DNA from 2 places in the Labrys sp. Lb11 genome. Region 2 is predicted to be linked to the other one. Evidence: predicted binding sites of a transcription regulator. Region 2 holds the regulator's gene; the other holds the start of a gene.
What was found. The regulator LexA, encoded in region 2, represses DNA repair genes until DNA is damaged. The targets are predictions, from matches to a motif close to TGTTCNNNNTGTGTTCNG.
Positions count from the first base shown of each region.

Region 1: dinB (DNA polymerase IV) is a predicted target of LexA. The motif match lies at 3,722-3,739, and genes of this name have one in related genera.

Region 1 is NZ_BAAJOT010000001.1:720,933-728,627, reverse strand. It holds gene AC27L4_RS03430 (sensor histidine kinase) at 1-1,088, shown strand, start outside; gene AC27L4_RS03425 (L,D-transpeptidase) at 1,054-1,566, opposite strand; gene araD (L-arabinonate dehydratase) at 1,756-3,495, opposite strand; gene dinB (DNA polymerase IV) at 3,784-5,025, shown strand; gene AC27L4_RS03410 (Tex family protein) at 5,135-7,447, shown strand.
Region 2 is NZ_BAAJOT010000005.1:247,394-255,088, forward strand. It holds gene gltA (citrate synthase) at 1-458, opposite strand, end outside; gene gltX (glutamate--tRNA ligase) at 779-2,203, opposite strand; gene AC27L4_RS19795 (ComEC/Rec2 family competence protein) at 2,311-4,602, shown strand; gene lexA (transcriptional repressor LexA) at 4,596-5,312, opposite strand; gene AC27L4_RS19805 (molybdopterin molybdotransferase MoeA) at 5,425-6,648, opposite strand; gene moaC (cyclic pyranopterin monophosphate synthase MoaC) at 6,645-7,124, opposite strand; gene trpC (indole-3-glycerol phosphate synthase TrpC) at 7,121-7,695, opposite strand, start outside.

The DNA of each region.
Region 1 (7,695 bases), on a different contig from region 2:
TCGCGCCGATCGCCGCCGGGCTCGACCATGTCAGCCAGGCCCGGCTGAGCTGGCAGGATGGCCAATCCAGCCGGCCGGACGCCGTGGCGAAATGGGTGGAGACCGCGGCGGGCGACGTGCAGATCCTGACCGGCACCCAAGGCCAGATGTCGATCGGCCGGCTGGTCAGGGGCGTGTCGATCAGCTCGCTGTTCGTCATCCTGCCGATCTTCGTGCTCATGGCGCTGGTGACGGTGATCGCAACGCCGCTGGTGGTGCGCCGGGCGCTCGGCGGCCTGGGCCGGGCGGCGGCGCAGGCCGAGCGCATCGATATCGACCAGCAGGGCGTGCAACTGCCGGTCGACGGCGTCCCGGCCGAGGTCTCGCCCCTGGTCAAGGCGGTGAACGACGCGCTGCGCCGGCTCGACAGCGGCTATGAGCGGCACCGACGCTTCCTCACCGATGCCGCGCATGAGCTGCGCACGCCGATCGCCATCCTCAACACCCGGATCGCGTCGCTGGCGCCGGGCCCGGAGAAGACCCGCCTGCTCGAGGACACCACCCGTCTATCGGTGCTGACGGGCCAGCTCCTCGATCTCCAGCGTCTCGGCCAGCAGGCCGAGCGGTTCTCGCCGATCGACCTCGTCGCGCTCGCCCGGCGGGTGATCGTCGACCTGGCGCCGCTCGCCTTTGCCGCCGGCTACGACATGACCTTCGACGCCGACGGGGAGACGATCATCGTTGCCGGCGACCAGACCGCGCTGGAGCGTGCCCTGACCAATCTGGTGCAGAACGCTATCGACCATGGCGGCCGCGGCGGCACGATCACGGTGCATGTCGGGCGGGCCGGCACGGTGGAGGTCTGCGACGAGGGCTCCGGCATTCCGCAGGAGGAGCGCGAACGCATCTTCGAGCCGTTCCACCGCCTGCAGCAGGATGGGCGCGGCGTCGGGCTCGGCCTGCACCTGGTGCAGGAGATCATGCGACTGCACGGCGGCAGCGTCACCGCCCATGACAGCCGCTCCGGCGGTGCTTGCCTGAAACTGACCTTCCCGGCGGTGCCGATCGCCGCGGCTACGGCATCACCAGCACCGGCGTCCCGACCCTGACCCGCCGATAGAGGTCGGTGACGTCCTCGTTCAGCATGCGGATGCAGCCATAGCTGGCGAAGCTGCCGACGCTGCGGCGCATCGCCCGGGTTGTGCCGTGGATGGCGTACTGGTCGCCGGCGAGCGTCAGGGCGGCGACGCCCATCGGGTTGCGCGGCGAGCCGCCGGGAATGAGGTCGGGCATGCCGGGATTGTCGCGCTTGACCTCGGCCGGCGGCGACCAGGCCGGATTGACATATTTCCCATCGACATAGGAGGTCCCGCTCCACTGCTTGCCGGCGCGGCCGACACCGACGGGGTAGCGGATGGCCAGCCCCGGATCGGTGACGAAGTAGAGCCGGCGCTGATGGGTGACCACGACGATGGTGCCCGGCCGGACCGAGGGGTCGAACGACACCTCGTCCCGGGCCGCGGCTGCGCCGGCGCAGCCGATCGTCAGGACCGCCGCGAGGGCGACCCGTCCACTCCGTCTCGACATCCCTGCTGGTCCCTTTTGTGGTGACCTTGGCAGGCATCCTGGCACGCAAACCTCACGATCGGGTTTGCAAGCATGGCTTCCAAACGATGAAAGGCCGGCTGCCCTGGAGCGAAGCGCACTTCGGTGGAAGCGCGCCTTGCGTCTTGATGCGATTCCGTCAAATCGCAAGACGCTTTAACGTCTCGCCGTTCAGAAGATGGCGGGCTCGCCGACCGGCGCACCGAAGCTGGTTTCCAGGAAGTCGAAATCGCAACCTTCGTGGGCCTGGCGGATGTGGCGGGTGTACATCCAGCCATAGCCGCGTTCGAAGCGCGGCGGCGGCGGCGCCCAGGCGGCGCGGCGCCGGGCCAGTTCCTCCTCCGGCACGTCGAGCGTGATGGTCCGGGCGGCGACGTCGAGGCTGATCCGGTCGCCCGTCCGCACCAGGGCGAGAGGCCCGCCGACATGGGATTCCGGCGAGACGTGCAGGATGCAGGCCCCGTAGCTGGTGCCGCTCATCCGCGCATCGGAGAGCCGCACCATGTCGCGCACGCCCTGCTTCACCAGCTTCCGGGGGATCGGCAGCATGCCCCATTCCGGCATGCCGGGGCCGCCCTGCGGCCCGGCATTGCGCAGGATCAGCACATGGTCGGCAGTGACGTCGAGGCTCTCGTCGTCGATGGCCGCCTTCATTGCGGGATAGTCGTCGAAGACCAGGGCCGGACCGGAATGGCTGAGGAAACGCGGGTCGCAGGCGCTCGGCTTGATGACGCAGCCCTCCGGCGCAAGGTTGCCGTGCAGCACGGCAAGGGCGCCCTCGGCGTAGACCGGGTTCGACAGCGGCCGGATGACGTCGTCATTGTGGATCTCGGCCGAGGCGATGGCCTCGCCGACGGTGCGGCCGGAGACGGTGAGGGCATCGAGATGGAGATGGCCGCGGATGCGCGACATCAGCCCCGGCAGGCCGCCGGCATAGAAGAAGTCCTCCATCAGATAGGTGTCGCCGCTCGGCCGCACATTGGCGAGCACCGGCACGGAGCGGCTGGCGGCCTCGAAATCGTCGAGCCCGATGTCCTGGCCGGCGCGGCGCGCCTGGGCGATGAGGTGGATGATGGCATTGGTCGAGCAGCCCATGGCCATGGCCACGGCGATGGCGTTGAGGAAGGCCTCGCGCGTCTGGATCCGGTCCGGCGTCAGGTCGTCCCAGACCATCTCGACGATGCGCCGGCCGCATTCGGCGCTCATCCGAATATGGCCGGAATCGGCGGCGGGAATGGAGGAGGCGCCCGGCAGGGTCATACCGATCGCCTCGGCGATGGCGGTCATGGTGCTGGCGGTGCCCATGGTCATGCAAGTGCCGTAGCTGCGGGCGATGCCGGCCTGCATGTTCGACCAGTCGGCCTCGCTGATGGCGCCGGCGCGGCGCTCGTCCCAGTATTTCCATGCGTCGGAGCCCGACCCCAGGGTCCTGCCCTTCCAGTTGCCGCGCAGCATCGGCCCGGCCGGCAGGACGATGGCCGGCAGGCCGGCGCTGGTGGCCCCCATCAGCAGGGCCGGCGTGGTCTTGTCGCAGCCGCCCATCAGCACGACGCCGTCGACCGGGTGGGAGCGGATCAGTTCCTCCACGTCCATGGCCAGGAGGTTGCGGTAGAGCATGGTGGTGGGCTTGACGTATTGCTCGGCCAGCGAGCTCGCCGGCAGCTCGATCGGCAGGCCACCGGCCTGGAGCACGCCCCGCTTCACATCCTCGACGCGGTGCTTGAAATGGGCGTGGCAGGGATTGATGTCCGACCAGGTGTTGAGAATGGCGATGACCGGCCGGCCGCCCCAGTCCTCCGGACCATAGCCCATCTGCATCATGCGGGAGCGGTGGCCGAAGCTGCGCAGATCGTCCGGCGCGAACCAGCGGGCGCTCCTGAGCTCGTCCGGCGTCTTCCTGCTGCGCGTCATGTCCGGCCTCCCTGCGAAGAGCCCTCCGCGCTTCACGCCAGGAAACTGCGCGGGCGGGCACCGGCTGTCACTTCGACATGACGTCACGTACTCATACATCGGCGCATGAGCAACACGTCTGCTCGCAGAACCTCGCGCCGACCGCCGAAGGGAGCCTCGCCGGCTGGCAGCGTGCGCTGCGGCTGCGCTGGAGAACATCGGCGGCAGCTTGACAGTCGTCACCATATGTTCTCTTTATGTTCCGATCACAGAGACCTGCCCGCTGTCGCCGGCGAGGATCGGACGGACATGACGGCCACCATCCTCCACGCCGACCTCGACGCCTTCTATGCGTCCGTCGAGCAGTTGCTGGATCCGTCGCTGCGCGGCAAGCCGATCGCCGTCGGCGGCGGGGTCGTGCTGGCGGCTTCCTACGAGGCGAAGGCTTTCGGCGTGCGCGGCGGCATGCCGGGGCGGCGGGCGCGCGAGCTCTGCCCGCAGCTCGTCTTCGTCCGCGGCCATTTCAGCGAATACCAGCGGCTGGGCGACGCAGCCATCCGGGTCATCGGCGACTTCACGCCGCTGGTCGAGCGCATCTCCATCGACGAGGCCTTCGCCGACGTCGCCGGCTGCACGCATCTGTTCGGTCCGCCGGCCGACATCGCCGGGACGATCCGCCGTCGCGTCCGCGACGAGCTCGGCCTGCCGATCTCCGTCGGCGTGGCGCGCACCAAGCACCTCGCCAAGATCGCCTCGCAGGTGGCGAAGCCGGACGGGCTGGTGGTCGTCGACCCGGCCACCGAGCTCGATTTCCTGCATGACCTGCCGGTCGAGCTGATGTGGGGTGTCGGCCCGGTCGCCAAGGCGCGGCTGGCCGGGATCGGCGTCGAGACCATCGGCCAGCTCGCCGACCTGCCGGGCCGCTCGCTGGAGCGCCTGCTCGGCGCCGCGGCGGGCGAAAAGCTCTCGGCCCTCGCCTGGAACCGCGACCCGCGTGCGATCCGGACACAGTCCCGCTCCCGGTCCGCCGGCGCGCAGTCGGCGCTCGGCCGCAGGCCGGCCGAGGAGCGCGTGTTCCGGCCGGCCTTGCGCCACCTCGCCGACCGGGTCTGCGCCCGGCTGCGGGCGAAGTCGCGCTCAGGCCGGACGGTGACGGTGCGCGTGCGCTTCGCCGACATGCGCTCGGTCTGCCGGTCGACGACGCTCGATGCGCCGATCTCGGCAACCGCCGTGCTCGCCGAGGTGGCCGAAGACCTGGTGCGCGCGGTCCTCGCCCATTGCCCCGGCGAAAGGACGATCTCGCTGCTCGCCATCTCCGTATCGCATCTGGAGAAAGACGCCGCCGTGCAGATGGAATTGCCCTTCGGCCTGGCGGGCGACGAACGGCGGCCGGGCACGCAGCGCGGCAGGGCGCGCTGGCTGGCCGACCGCGCCGTCGACCGCATCCGCGAACGCTTCGGCTGGGACGCCGTCGGCTACGGCTCGGTCGCCCTGGAGCTCAGCCGATCCGTGCCCGACGCGTTCCGTGAGCTGGCGGAGAAGGAGCTGTGACGACCTGCCCGGCCCGCCGCGGGTGTGGAAGGCGGGCGCCGCATCCTGCGGCCGGCTGACAATCGCGCGCCGCCGGGGCATTCTCCGCGCCCCGAATCTGGAGATCGCCATGACCGAAGCCCTGCTCCCCGCCCTGATCGCCGCCGAGATCGCCTGCCGGCCCGAGCAGGCGGCCGCGGCGATCGCCCTCTTGGACGGCGGAGCGACCGTGCCCTTCGTTGCGCGCTACCGCAAGGAAGCGACGGGCGGCCTCGACGACACGCAGTTGCGCAAGCTGGAGGAGCGGCTCGGCTATCTCCGCGAGATGGAGGCCCGGCGCGCCGCCATCCTCGCTTCCATCCGGGAACAGGGCAAGCTCACCGATGAGCTCGGCGGCAAGATCGGCGCCGCGACGACCAAGGCCGAGCTCGAGGACCTCTATCTGCCCTATCGGCAGAAGCGCAAGACCAAGGCGGATACGGCCCGCGAGAACGGCCTGGAGCCGCTGGCCCGCTCGCTCCTCGCCGACCGTGGCCTCGATCCGGCCGAGGCAGCCAAGGCCTTCCTCGGCGAGAAGGTGCCGGACGCCAAGGCCGCCCTCGACGGGGCGCGCGACATCCTGTCGGAGGAGTTCGCCGAGAACGCCGAGCTGGTGGGCAAGGTTCGCGCCCATATGCAGCGCAAGGCGAGGCTGAGGGCTCGCGTCATCGCCGGCAAGGAGGAGGAAGGCGCCAAGTTCTCCGACTATTTCGATCATGCCGAGAGCTGGGCCGACGCGCCCGGGCACCGGGTGCTGGCTCTGCTGCGGGCGCGCGAGGAAGGCGTCATCACCCTCGACCTGGAGGTCGACGAGGACGATCCGTCGCCGGTCAAGCCCATCGAGACCATGATCGCCAACGCCTACGGCATCCGGGCCGCCGGCGGCACCGCCGCCGACGCCTGGCTGATGACCGTGGCCAAATGGACCTGGCGCGTGAAGATCTCGAGCCACGTCTCCATCGACATGATGGCCGCCATCCGCGAGCGGGCCGAGGAGGAAGCGATCCGGGTGTTCGCCCGCAACCTCAAGGATCTCCTGCTCGCCGCCCCGGCCGGCGCCAAGGTCACCATGGGCCTCGATCCCGGCATTCGCACCGGCGTCAAGGTGGCGGTGGTCGACGGCACCGGCAAGCTCATCGACACCGCGACGGTCTACCCGTTCCAGCCCAGGAACGACGTGCGCGGCGCCATGGCTGCGCTCGCCGCGCTGGTCCGCAGGCACGGGGTCCAGTTGATCGCCATCGGCAACGGCACCGCCAGCCGCGAGACCGACCGGCTGGTCCAGGCCCTGCTGGCCGAGCTGCCGGCGCCGAAGCCGGCGAAGATCGTCGTGTCCGAGGCCGGCGCTTCGGTCTACTCGGCCTCGGAGATCGCCGCGGCCGAGATGCCGCAGCTCGATGTGTCGCTGCGCGGCGCCGTCTCCATCGCCCGGCGGCTGCAGGACCCGCTGGCCGAACTGGTCAAGATCGAGCCCAAGGCCGTGGGCGTCGGCCAGTACCAGCACGATGTCAGCCAGCACAAGCTCGCCCGCGCCCTCGACGCCGTCGTCGAGGACGCCGTGACGGCGGTGGGCGTCGATCTCAACACCGCCTCCCCGGCCCTGCTCGCCCGCGTCTCAGGCCTCGGCGGCTCGCTCGCCGATGCGATCGTCGTCCACCGCAACGAGAAGGGCGCCTTCCGCAGGCGGCGCGACCTGCTCGCCGTGCCGCGGCTCGGGCCGAAGACCTTCGAGCAATGCGCCGGCTTCCTGCGCATCAACGACGGCGACGAGCCGCTGGACGCCTCGGCCGTCCACCCGGAGGCCTATCCCGTGGCCAAGCGCATCGTCGAAGCCTGCGGGCGCGACGTCCGCAGCCTGATGGGCGACACGGCCGCACTGCGCAAGCTCAGCCCGGCCCGCTTCGTCGACGAGCGCTTCGGCCTGCCGACCGTCAGGGACATCATCGCCGAGCTGGAAAAGCCCGGCCGCGACCCGCGCCCGCAGTTCAAGACCGCCACCTTCGCCGAGGGCATCGAGGAGATCGGCGACCTCAAGCCCGGCCTCAGCCTGCAGGGCGTGGTGACCAACGTCGCCGCCTTCGGCGCCTTCGTCGACATCGGCGTCCACCAGGACGGGCTGGTGCACATCTCCGAGCTGGCCGACAGGCGGGTGAAGGAGGCTTCCGAGGTGGTGAAGGTCGGCGACGTCGTCACCGTCCGCGTCATCGACGTCGACGTGAAGCGCAAGCGCATCGCCCTGTCGATGCGCAAGGAGGGCGGCCGCCGGCCGGGCGAGAGCATCGGCTCGCGCGGCGCCGACGCCAAGGGCGGCCAGCGTCCGCCGCCGGGCAAGGACCGCGGCGGCAGCGGCACGACGCAGGGCGCTCTCGGCGCGGCGCTGGCGGAAGCGATGCGCCGCAAATGATGCCGGCCGCCTCCCGGGGCGGCGCGTCACGGGAATGGTCGCCGGGTGCTTGAAGGCTCGGCGACCGGCGCGGCGCCTCTGGCCCTCGGCGGGCAGGATGCGGTAGGACTATCGCCATGATCGCGGCGCCGCCTGCGCGGGGCCATTGCCTGGGGATTGATGCGTGCGGCTGCGGACCGACGACGGCGTTGTCGAGCCTCCCGTCCTTCGGGCTTACGCCGATTTGAGGCGCAGGCGACACGCCTGGC
Region 2 (7,695 bases):
GCGATGTCGGTGGAGTCGTGATAGAAGGCCGACAGCGCGCCGACCGAAGCCACCATCACCGCCATCGGATGGGCGTCGCGGCGGAAGCCCTGGAAGAAGCGGGCCATCTGCTCGTGCACCATGGTGTGGCGCGTGACGCGGTAGTCGAAATCGGCCTTCTGCGCCGCAGTCGGCAACTCGCCGTAGAGCAGGAGATAGCAGGTCTCCAGGAAATCGCCGTGCTCGGCCAGTTGCTCGATGGGGTAGCCGCGATACAGCAGCACGCCCTCGTCGCCGTCGATATAGGTGATCTGCGACTCGCAGCTCGCCGTCGAGGTGAAGCCGGGGTCGTAGGTGAACATCCCCGAGTTCTTGTAGAGCGGCGCGATGTCGACGACCGAGGGGCCGATGGACCCTGATCGGGTCGGGAGCGAGATGGATTTGTCGCCAATCGTCAACGTCGCAGAATCGCTGCTCATGCTCGTCTCCTGTGTTCGGAAACCGGCCGACGCGCCGAAACCCGGTGCTGGCTCGGCACCGCTTGCGCGGTCCCGCGTCCGTCGTTCGCCCGGAGTCGGTAGCCCATTTGCTGCATTGCCGCAACAACGCCGGGTCCGTACCTGCCTTTGCGGATCGGATTTCCAAACGACGCCGGGCGGGCGCGTTCGGAGTCCCATGCCGGCCGACAGACATGAACCACGACCTGCGGAGAATTCACTCCATGACGACGCTGCGACCGGATTTGTTCCGGTCGCAGCTCAGGTCCGGCAGATGGATCGCCCACTTGCCCGGAGAGGTCTCAGGCTGGGGTCTGATCCTTCAGCCTGGCCAGGCTCTCCTCGCGCCCCAGCACGGCCAGGACGTCGAACACCGGTGGCGAGGTGGCGCGGCCGGTGAGCGCGGCACGCAGGGGCTGGGCGATCTGCCCGAGCTTCAGGCCGGTCTCTTCGGCCAGGGCCCGCACCGCAGCCTCGGCCGCCGGGCCGGTCCAGTCCGCCAGCGCCTCGAGCCGTGCCGTGGCCAGGCCGAGCGTCGCCCGCGCTTCCTCGCTCAGCAGGGCCCGCGCCTTGTCGTCCAGCGGCAGCGGCCGGCTGGCGAACAGGAAGTTCGCGCCGTCCAGCAGCTCGATCAGCGTCTTGGCGCGTTCCTTCAGTCCCGGCATGGCGGCCAGCAGCTTCGCCCGCATGGCCGGATCGAGCTTGGCGGCCAGGTCCGCTCCCTCGGGGATATGCGGCAGCAGCTTGTCGATCGCGTCCATCAACTCGGCGTCCGAGGCCGCGCGCATGTAATGGCCGTTGAGGTTCTCCAGCTTCTTGAAGTCGAAGCGTGCCGCCGACCGGCCGATCGCCGTCGTGTCGAAGGCGGAGATCATCTCCTCGGTGGAGAAGATCTCCTGGTCGCCATGGCTCCAGGACAGACGGACGAGATAGTTGCGCATGGCCGAGGGCAGGTAGCCCATGGCGCGATAGGCATCGACCCCGAGCGCGCCATGGCGCTTGGAGAGCTTGGCCCCGTCGGGGCCGTGGATCAGGGGAATATGCGCCATGCGCGGCACGTCCCAGTCCATGGCCTCGTAGATCTGCTTCTGCCGGGCGGCGTTTGTGAGGTGGTCGTCGCCGCGGATGATATGGGTGACCCCCATGTCGTGATCGTCCACCACCACCGCCAGCATGTAGGTCGGGGTGCCGTCCGAGCGCAGAAGCACCAGATCGTCGAGGTCCTTGTTGGCCCAGGTGACGCGGCCCTGCACGTCGTCGTCGATGACGGTCTCGCCCTCCTGCGGTGCGCGCAGGCGGATCACCGGCTTCACGCCGGCGGGCGCCGTCGCCGGGTCGCGGTCGCGCCAGCGCCCGTCATAGCGCGGCGGGCGGCCTTCCTTGCGGGCGAGCTCGCGCATCTCCTCCAGCTCCTGCTGGGTGGCATAGCAGTAATAGGCACAGCCCTTGGCCAGCATCGCCTCCGCCACCTCGCGATGGCGCGCGGCCCGGGCGTACTGGAAGATCGGATCGCCGTCCCAGTCCAGGCCGAGCCAGGAGAGGCCGTCGATGATGGCATCGATCGCCGCCTCGGTGGACCGCTCCCGATCGGTGTCCTCGATGCGCAGCAGCATCTTGCCGCCCTTCGCCTTGGCGTAGAGCCAGTTGAACAGCGCCGTGCGGCCGCCGCCGATATGCAGGAAGCCGGTGGGGGAGGGAGCGAAGCGGGTGACGACGGGCGGAGACATGTCTGAGCGGATTCTCTTGTGGCGCAGCCTTGGCGACCGGGCGGAGAAGGCAATAGGCTGCGGCGTTTAGCACAGCGTTGTGCTCGGCGGTAGCGTTGGAGCTGCCTTTGGCGGGACGTGGGCGGGCGGGGGAACGTGTCGAGGTCGCCGGGGTCCGGCCGCGCCGCCGGAATGCGGCGTCGCCGGGCCTCGAGGCTGTGCAGCGGTGCTGGCTCGCGGCCTGCGATCGGCTGCGCGCGGCCCTGGCCTTCGAGAACGAATGTCTCGATCTCGCCCTCGTCGTGCCGGTCTTCCTCGGGCTCGGCGTCATCACCTATTTCGCTGCGCCGGAGGAGCCGGGCCTTGCCGGGCCCGCCCTTCTCGGTGCCGCCGCCCTCGCCGGAGCCTGGATCGCCAGCGGCCGGCGCTGGCTCCATGTCGGCCTGGTCTGTGTCGCCGCTGCGGCCCTGGGTTTCTCGGCCGCCAAGCTGCGCACGCTCAGTCTGGAAGCGCCGCAACTGCGCAGGTCCATGACGGCCGTGGTCACCGGAGCGGTGCTGTCGGTCGAGCGGCGCGCCAGCGGTTCGGCCCGCCTCGTGCTACGCCCGGCAAGCATCGACGGCCTCGCGCCGGCCGACGTGCCGGCGCTGGTCCGCCTGACCGTGCGCAGCGTCGGCGACATATCGCCGGGCGACAGCGTCAGCGTGAAAGCCCTGCTGCGGCCGCCGCCGCCTCCGACCGTGCCCGGCGGCTACGACTTCGCCCGCGACGCCTATTTCGACGGCATCGGCGCCGTCGGCTTTGCCGCGGGCAAGCTCCAGCCGGCCCCTCGGCCCGTGACGATGTCCTGGAGCGAGCGCTTCGCCGCCGGCCTCGATCGGTCCCGCAACGCCCTGACCGATCGCATCGTCGCGGTGATCCCCGGCGAAAACGGCGCCGTCGCCGCCTCGCAGGTGACCGGCAAGCGCGGCCTCATCCCCGAGGACGCCAATGCCGCCCTGCGGGCTGCCGGGCTCTACCATGTCGTCTCGATCTCCGGCCTGCATATGGCCCTGTTCGCCGGCGGCCTGTTCTGGCTGATCCGGGCGCTGCTCGCCCTGTCGTCCCGCATCGCCCTCACCATGCCCCTCAAAGCGCTGGCGGCCATGCTGTCACTGGCGCCGGCCGCCGCCTACACGCTGTTTTCCGGAGCAGAGGTCGCGACCGTGCGCGCCTTCGTCATGACGGCGATCGTGCTGATGGCGGTGGCCCTTGGCCGCAGTGCCGTCACGCGGCGCAATGTCGGGCTCGCCGCCGCCTTCGTGCTGCTGACAACCCCCGAACAGCTGCTGGGGCCGAGCTTCCAGATGTCGTTCGGCGCGGTGGCGATGATGGTGGCCTGGTATGACAGGCCGCGCCGGCCGGGTGCGCGGCCTCCGGCCACGGCCATGGGGCGGATGCTGTCGCGGCTGGGCATCGTCGTCGTCGGCCTCGCCGTCACCACCATCATTGCCTCCCTGGCGACGGCACCGTTCTCGGCCTTCCATTTCCACCGGCTGACGCTGCAGTCCCTGGCGTCGAACTTCATGGCGACGCCGATCGTGTCGCTCCTGATCATGCCTCTGGCCCTGCTGGCGCTGGCGGCCGAGCCCTTCGGCTATGGTGCGCCGCTCTGGTCGGCCATGGGCGTGGCGGTCGGCTGGTTCATGGCCATCGCCCGCATGGTCGCGTCCTGGCCTGGCTCTGAGATCGTCACGCCGCAATTCTCGGCCGCCGCCCTGGCCGCGTTCTCCGCCGGAATCGTGCTGCTGGCCATCCTGCGCACGCGTCTCGCCCTGGTCGCCATGTTGCCGCTGGCGGCCGGCAGCGCCCTGGCCACGATCGACGCACGTCCCGTCGCCATCATCGGCGCCAACGGCTATGCCGCGCTGGTGCGCGACGGTGCGACCCTGTCGACGATCGGCAGCCGGCGCGACGCCTTCAATCAGCGCGAATGGCTGCTGGCCTTGGGTGACGGCCGCAACCTGGAAGACCCGACGCTGACGGCGGCTGTGCGCTGCGACAAGGAGGGTTGCTCGGCGCCTCTGGGCAAGGGACGGTTCCTGGTGCTCGACCGCACCGTCAACGCCATCGAGGAGGATTGCGGCCGGGTCGCCATCCTGGTCTCGCCCCTGCCGGTCCCGGCGCGCTGCAAGGCTGCGGGGCTGGTGCTGGACCGGACATCCATCCGCGCCGCCGGTTCCCTCGCCATCTATGACGACGGCCCGACGCCGGACACCGGCGAGCCGCGCTGGCGCATCGTCACGGCGCGTGAGGCCGGCGGCGACAGGCCCTGGGCGCCGGCTCCCCCGCGCCCCAAGCCGCCGCCTGATACGCAGGAGGAGAAAAGCGAAGCTGCCCCCGACGAGGCGCCTGCCCGGGACGAGGCCTTGCCTCAGTAGCGGCGGAACAAACCGACCAGCTTGCCCTGGATGCGCACGCGGTCGGGGCCGAAGATGCGGGTCTCATACGCCGGGTTGGCGGCCTCCAGCGCGATCGAGGCGCCGCGACGGCGCAAGCGCTTGAGGGTGGCTTCCTCGTCATCGATCAGCGCCACCACGATATCGCCGGTCTCGGCATTGTCCTGGCGCCGGATCAGCACCGTGTCGTTGTCGAAGATACCGGCCTCGATCATCGAATCGCCACGGACCTCCAGGGCGAAATGCTCGCCCGCCGACAGCATCTCCGGCGGCACGCTGATCGTATGGCTCTTGCTCTGGATCGCCGAGACCGGCGTGCCGGCAGCGATCCGGCCCATCACCGGGATCATCACCGAACGCGCGGCGTCCTCGTCCAGGGCCGGCGGGGGAGCGGCTCGCACCCGCCCGAGATTGCCTTCGATGACATTGGGCCGGAAGCCGCGCGGGGCCGACACTGTGGTGAGGCCCGGTACCGAGGATTCGGGCAGCTTCACGACCTCCAACGCCCGTGCCCGGTTGGGCAGGCGGCGGATGAAGCCGCGCTCCTCCAGCGCCATGATCAGACGATGAATGCCGGACTTGGAGCGAAGATCGAGCGCGTCCTTCATTTCGTCGAAGGAGGGGGGAACGCCCTGCTCCTTCAGCCGCTCGTGGATGAAGCGCAGCAATTCGTGTTGTTTCTTCGTCAGCATGGGCGTTCCCGGCGCGGAGGCAGCGAATCAACTGGTGAATCGCCAAACAAACCATGAACAGTGCTACATGTTCGCACTGTGTTCCGCAACCATGAACTTCCGGTAAAGACGATCAGTAGCCGGCGGCGCGAAGATCGATGATCTCGCAGGCATCGCCGGCATGTGCCGCAGCGGCATGGGGCGGCCGGATGGCGAGGCAGTCGGAGCCGGCGAGCACGGCAACCATGGACGAATCCTGCACGGCCGATGGTGTCACCATCGGCAGGTTCGTCGCTGCGTCAAGCGTGAAGGTCGCACGCAGATAGTCTTCGCGCAGATCGTTGGCCGGCCAGTCCACGGCGAAACGGGCCGGACGACGCGGCAATGTCCGGTCGGCGCGGCCGGCGAGGGCACGGATCAGCGGCGTCAGGAACAGCACGCCGCAGACGATCGCCGAGACCGGATTGCCGGGAAGGCCGAGGATGCGCATGGCGCCGAGGCTGCCGTGCATCATCGGCTTGCCCGGCCGCATGGCGATCTTCCAGAAGCCGAGCTGCATGCCTTCGCGGGTGAGGGCGGCCTGCACGAGGTCGCGGTCGCCGACCGAGGCGCCGCCGATGGTGACGAGCACGTCGGCCCCGGCGTCGCGTGCGCGCCGGATCGCCGCCTCGATCTCCGCCAGGCTGTCGCCGGCAATGCCGAGGTCGATCACCGCCGCGCCCTCGGCTTCCGCCATCGCGGCCAGGGCGAAATTGTTGGAGGCGACGATCTGATGCGGGCCGACGCTGGTGCCGGGCAGGACCAGTTCGTCACCGGTGGCGAGGATGGCGACGCGGGGCCTGCGATGGACCGGAACGGTTGCGTGACCGGTGGCGGCGGCGAGCGCCAGATCGCGCGGGCCGAGGCGGGTGCCGGCGACCAGCGCCGTGTCGCCGTCGCGGAAATCGAGGCCGCGGCGGCGAATGTTCTGGCCGGGCCTGGCCGCGGCGGTCAGCGTGACGGTATCGCCCTCGCGCCGCGTGTTTTCCTGGATCAGCACGGTGTCCGCGTCGGCGGGCACCGGGGCGCCGGTGAAGATGCGCACGGTTTCGCCAGGGCCGAACGTACCGGCGAAGGCGTGGCCGGCCGCGCTCTCGCCGACGACCTTCAGCCGCGCCCCGGCCGCCGCATCCGCCGCCCGCAGCGCATAGCCGTCCATGGCGGAGGCGTCGAAGCCGGGCTGGGTGCGCCGCGACGCCAGCGGCTCGGCCAGGACCCGGCCGCGCGCCTGCGGCAGCGGCGCCGGCTCGGCCGGCAGCGCCGATACGCCGTCCAGGACCTGCGCCAGCGCGGCCGAGACCGCGAGAAGTTCCGTCATGCCTCTGCCCGCCATTCGCCCGACTTGCCGCCGTGTTTCTCCAGGAGGCGGATGCCCTCGATCCGCATGCCGCGGTCGACTGCCTTGATCATGTCGTAGATGGTCAGGCAAGCCACGGAGACGGCGGTCAGCGCCTCCATCTCGACACCGGTCTGGCCGGCCACCTTGACGCTGGCGGTGACGCGCAAGCCGGGCAGATCCGGCTCCGGCTCGATCTCGACCGTCACCTTGGAGAGCAGCAGCGGATGGCAGAGCGGGATCAGCTCGTGGGTGCGCTTGGCGGCCATGATGCCGGCGATGCGGGCCGTGCCCAGCACGTCGCCCTTCTTGGCGTTGCCGGCACGCACCAGCTCGAGTGTCGCGGCCTGCATCACCACGCGGCCCTCGGCGACCGCGAGGCGGGTGGTGGCGGGCTTGTCCGACACGTCGACCATGGCAGCCTCGCCGGAGGTGCCGATATGGGTGAGGCCGCTCACGTCGCCTCCGCCTGGCGCTGAAGCAGCGCCTTGGTTGCCGCGGTCACGTCCGCCTGGCGCATCAGGCTTTCGCCGACCAGGAACGTGCCGACGCCGACGCGCCGCAGCCGGGCGATGTCGGCAGGCGTGAAGATGCCGCTCTCGCCGATCAGGAGACGATCGTCCGGCACCCGCGGCGCCAGTTCCTCCGTCACTTCAAGTCTTGTCTCGAACGTCTTGAGATTGCGATTGTTGATGCCGATCATGTGCACGTCGAGCGTCAGGGCGCGGTCGAGCTCGGCGCCATCGTGCACCTCGCAGAGGACGTCGAGCGACCAGTCCTTCGCCGCGGCAACGAGGCTGCCGGCCTCGGCGTCGGTGACGCTGGCCATGATGATCAGGACGCAGTCCGCGCCCCAGGCGCGTGCCTCCACCACCTGATAGGGATCGTAGAGGAAGTCCTTGCGCAAGGCGGGCAGGGCCACCGCGGCGCGGGCGGCGGTGAGAAAGCCAGGGCTGCCCTGGAAGGATGGCGCGTCGGTCAGCACCGACAGGCAGGCCGCTCCGCCAGCCTCGTAGGCCCGGGCCAGCG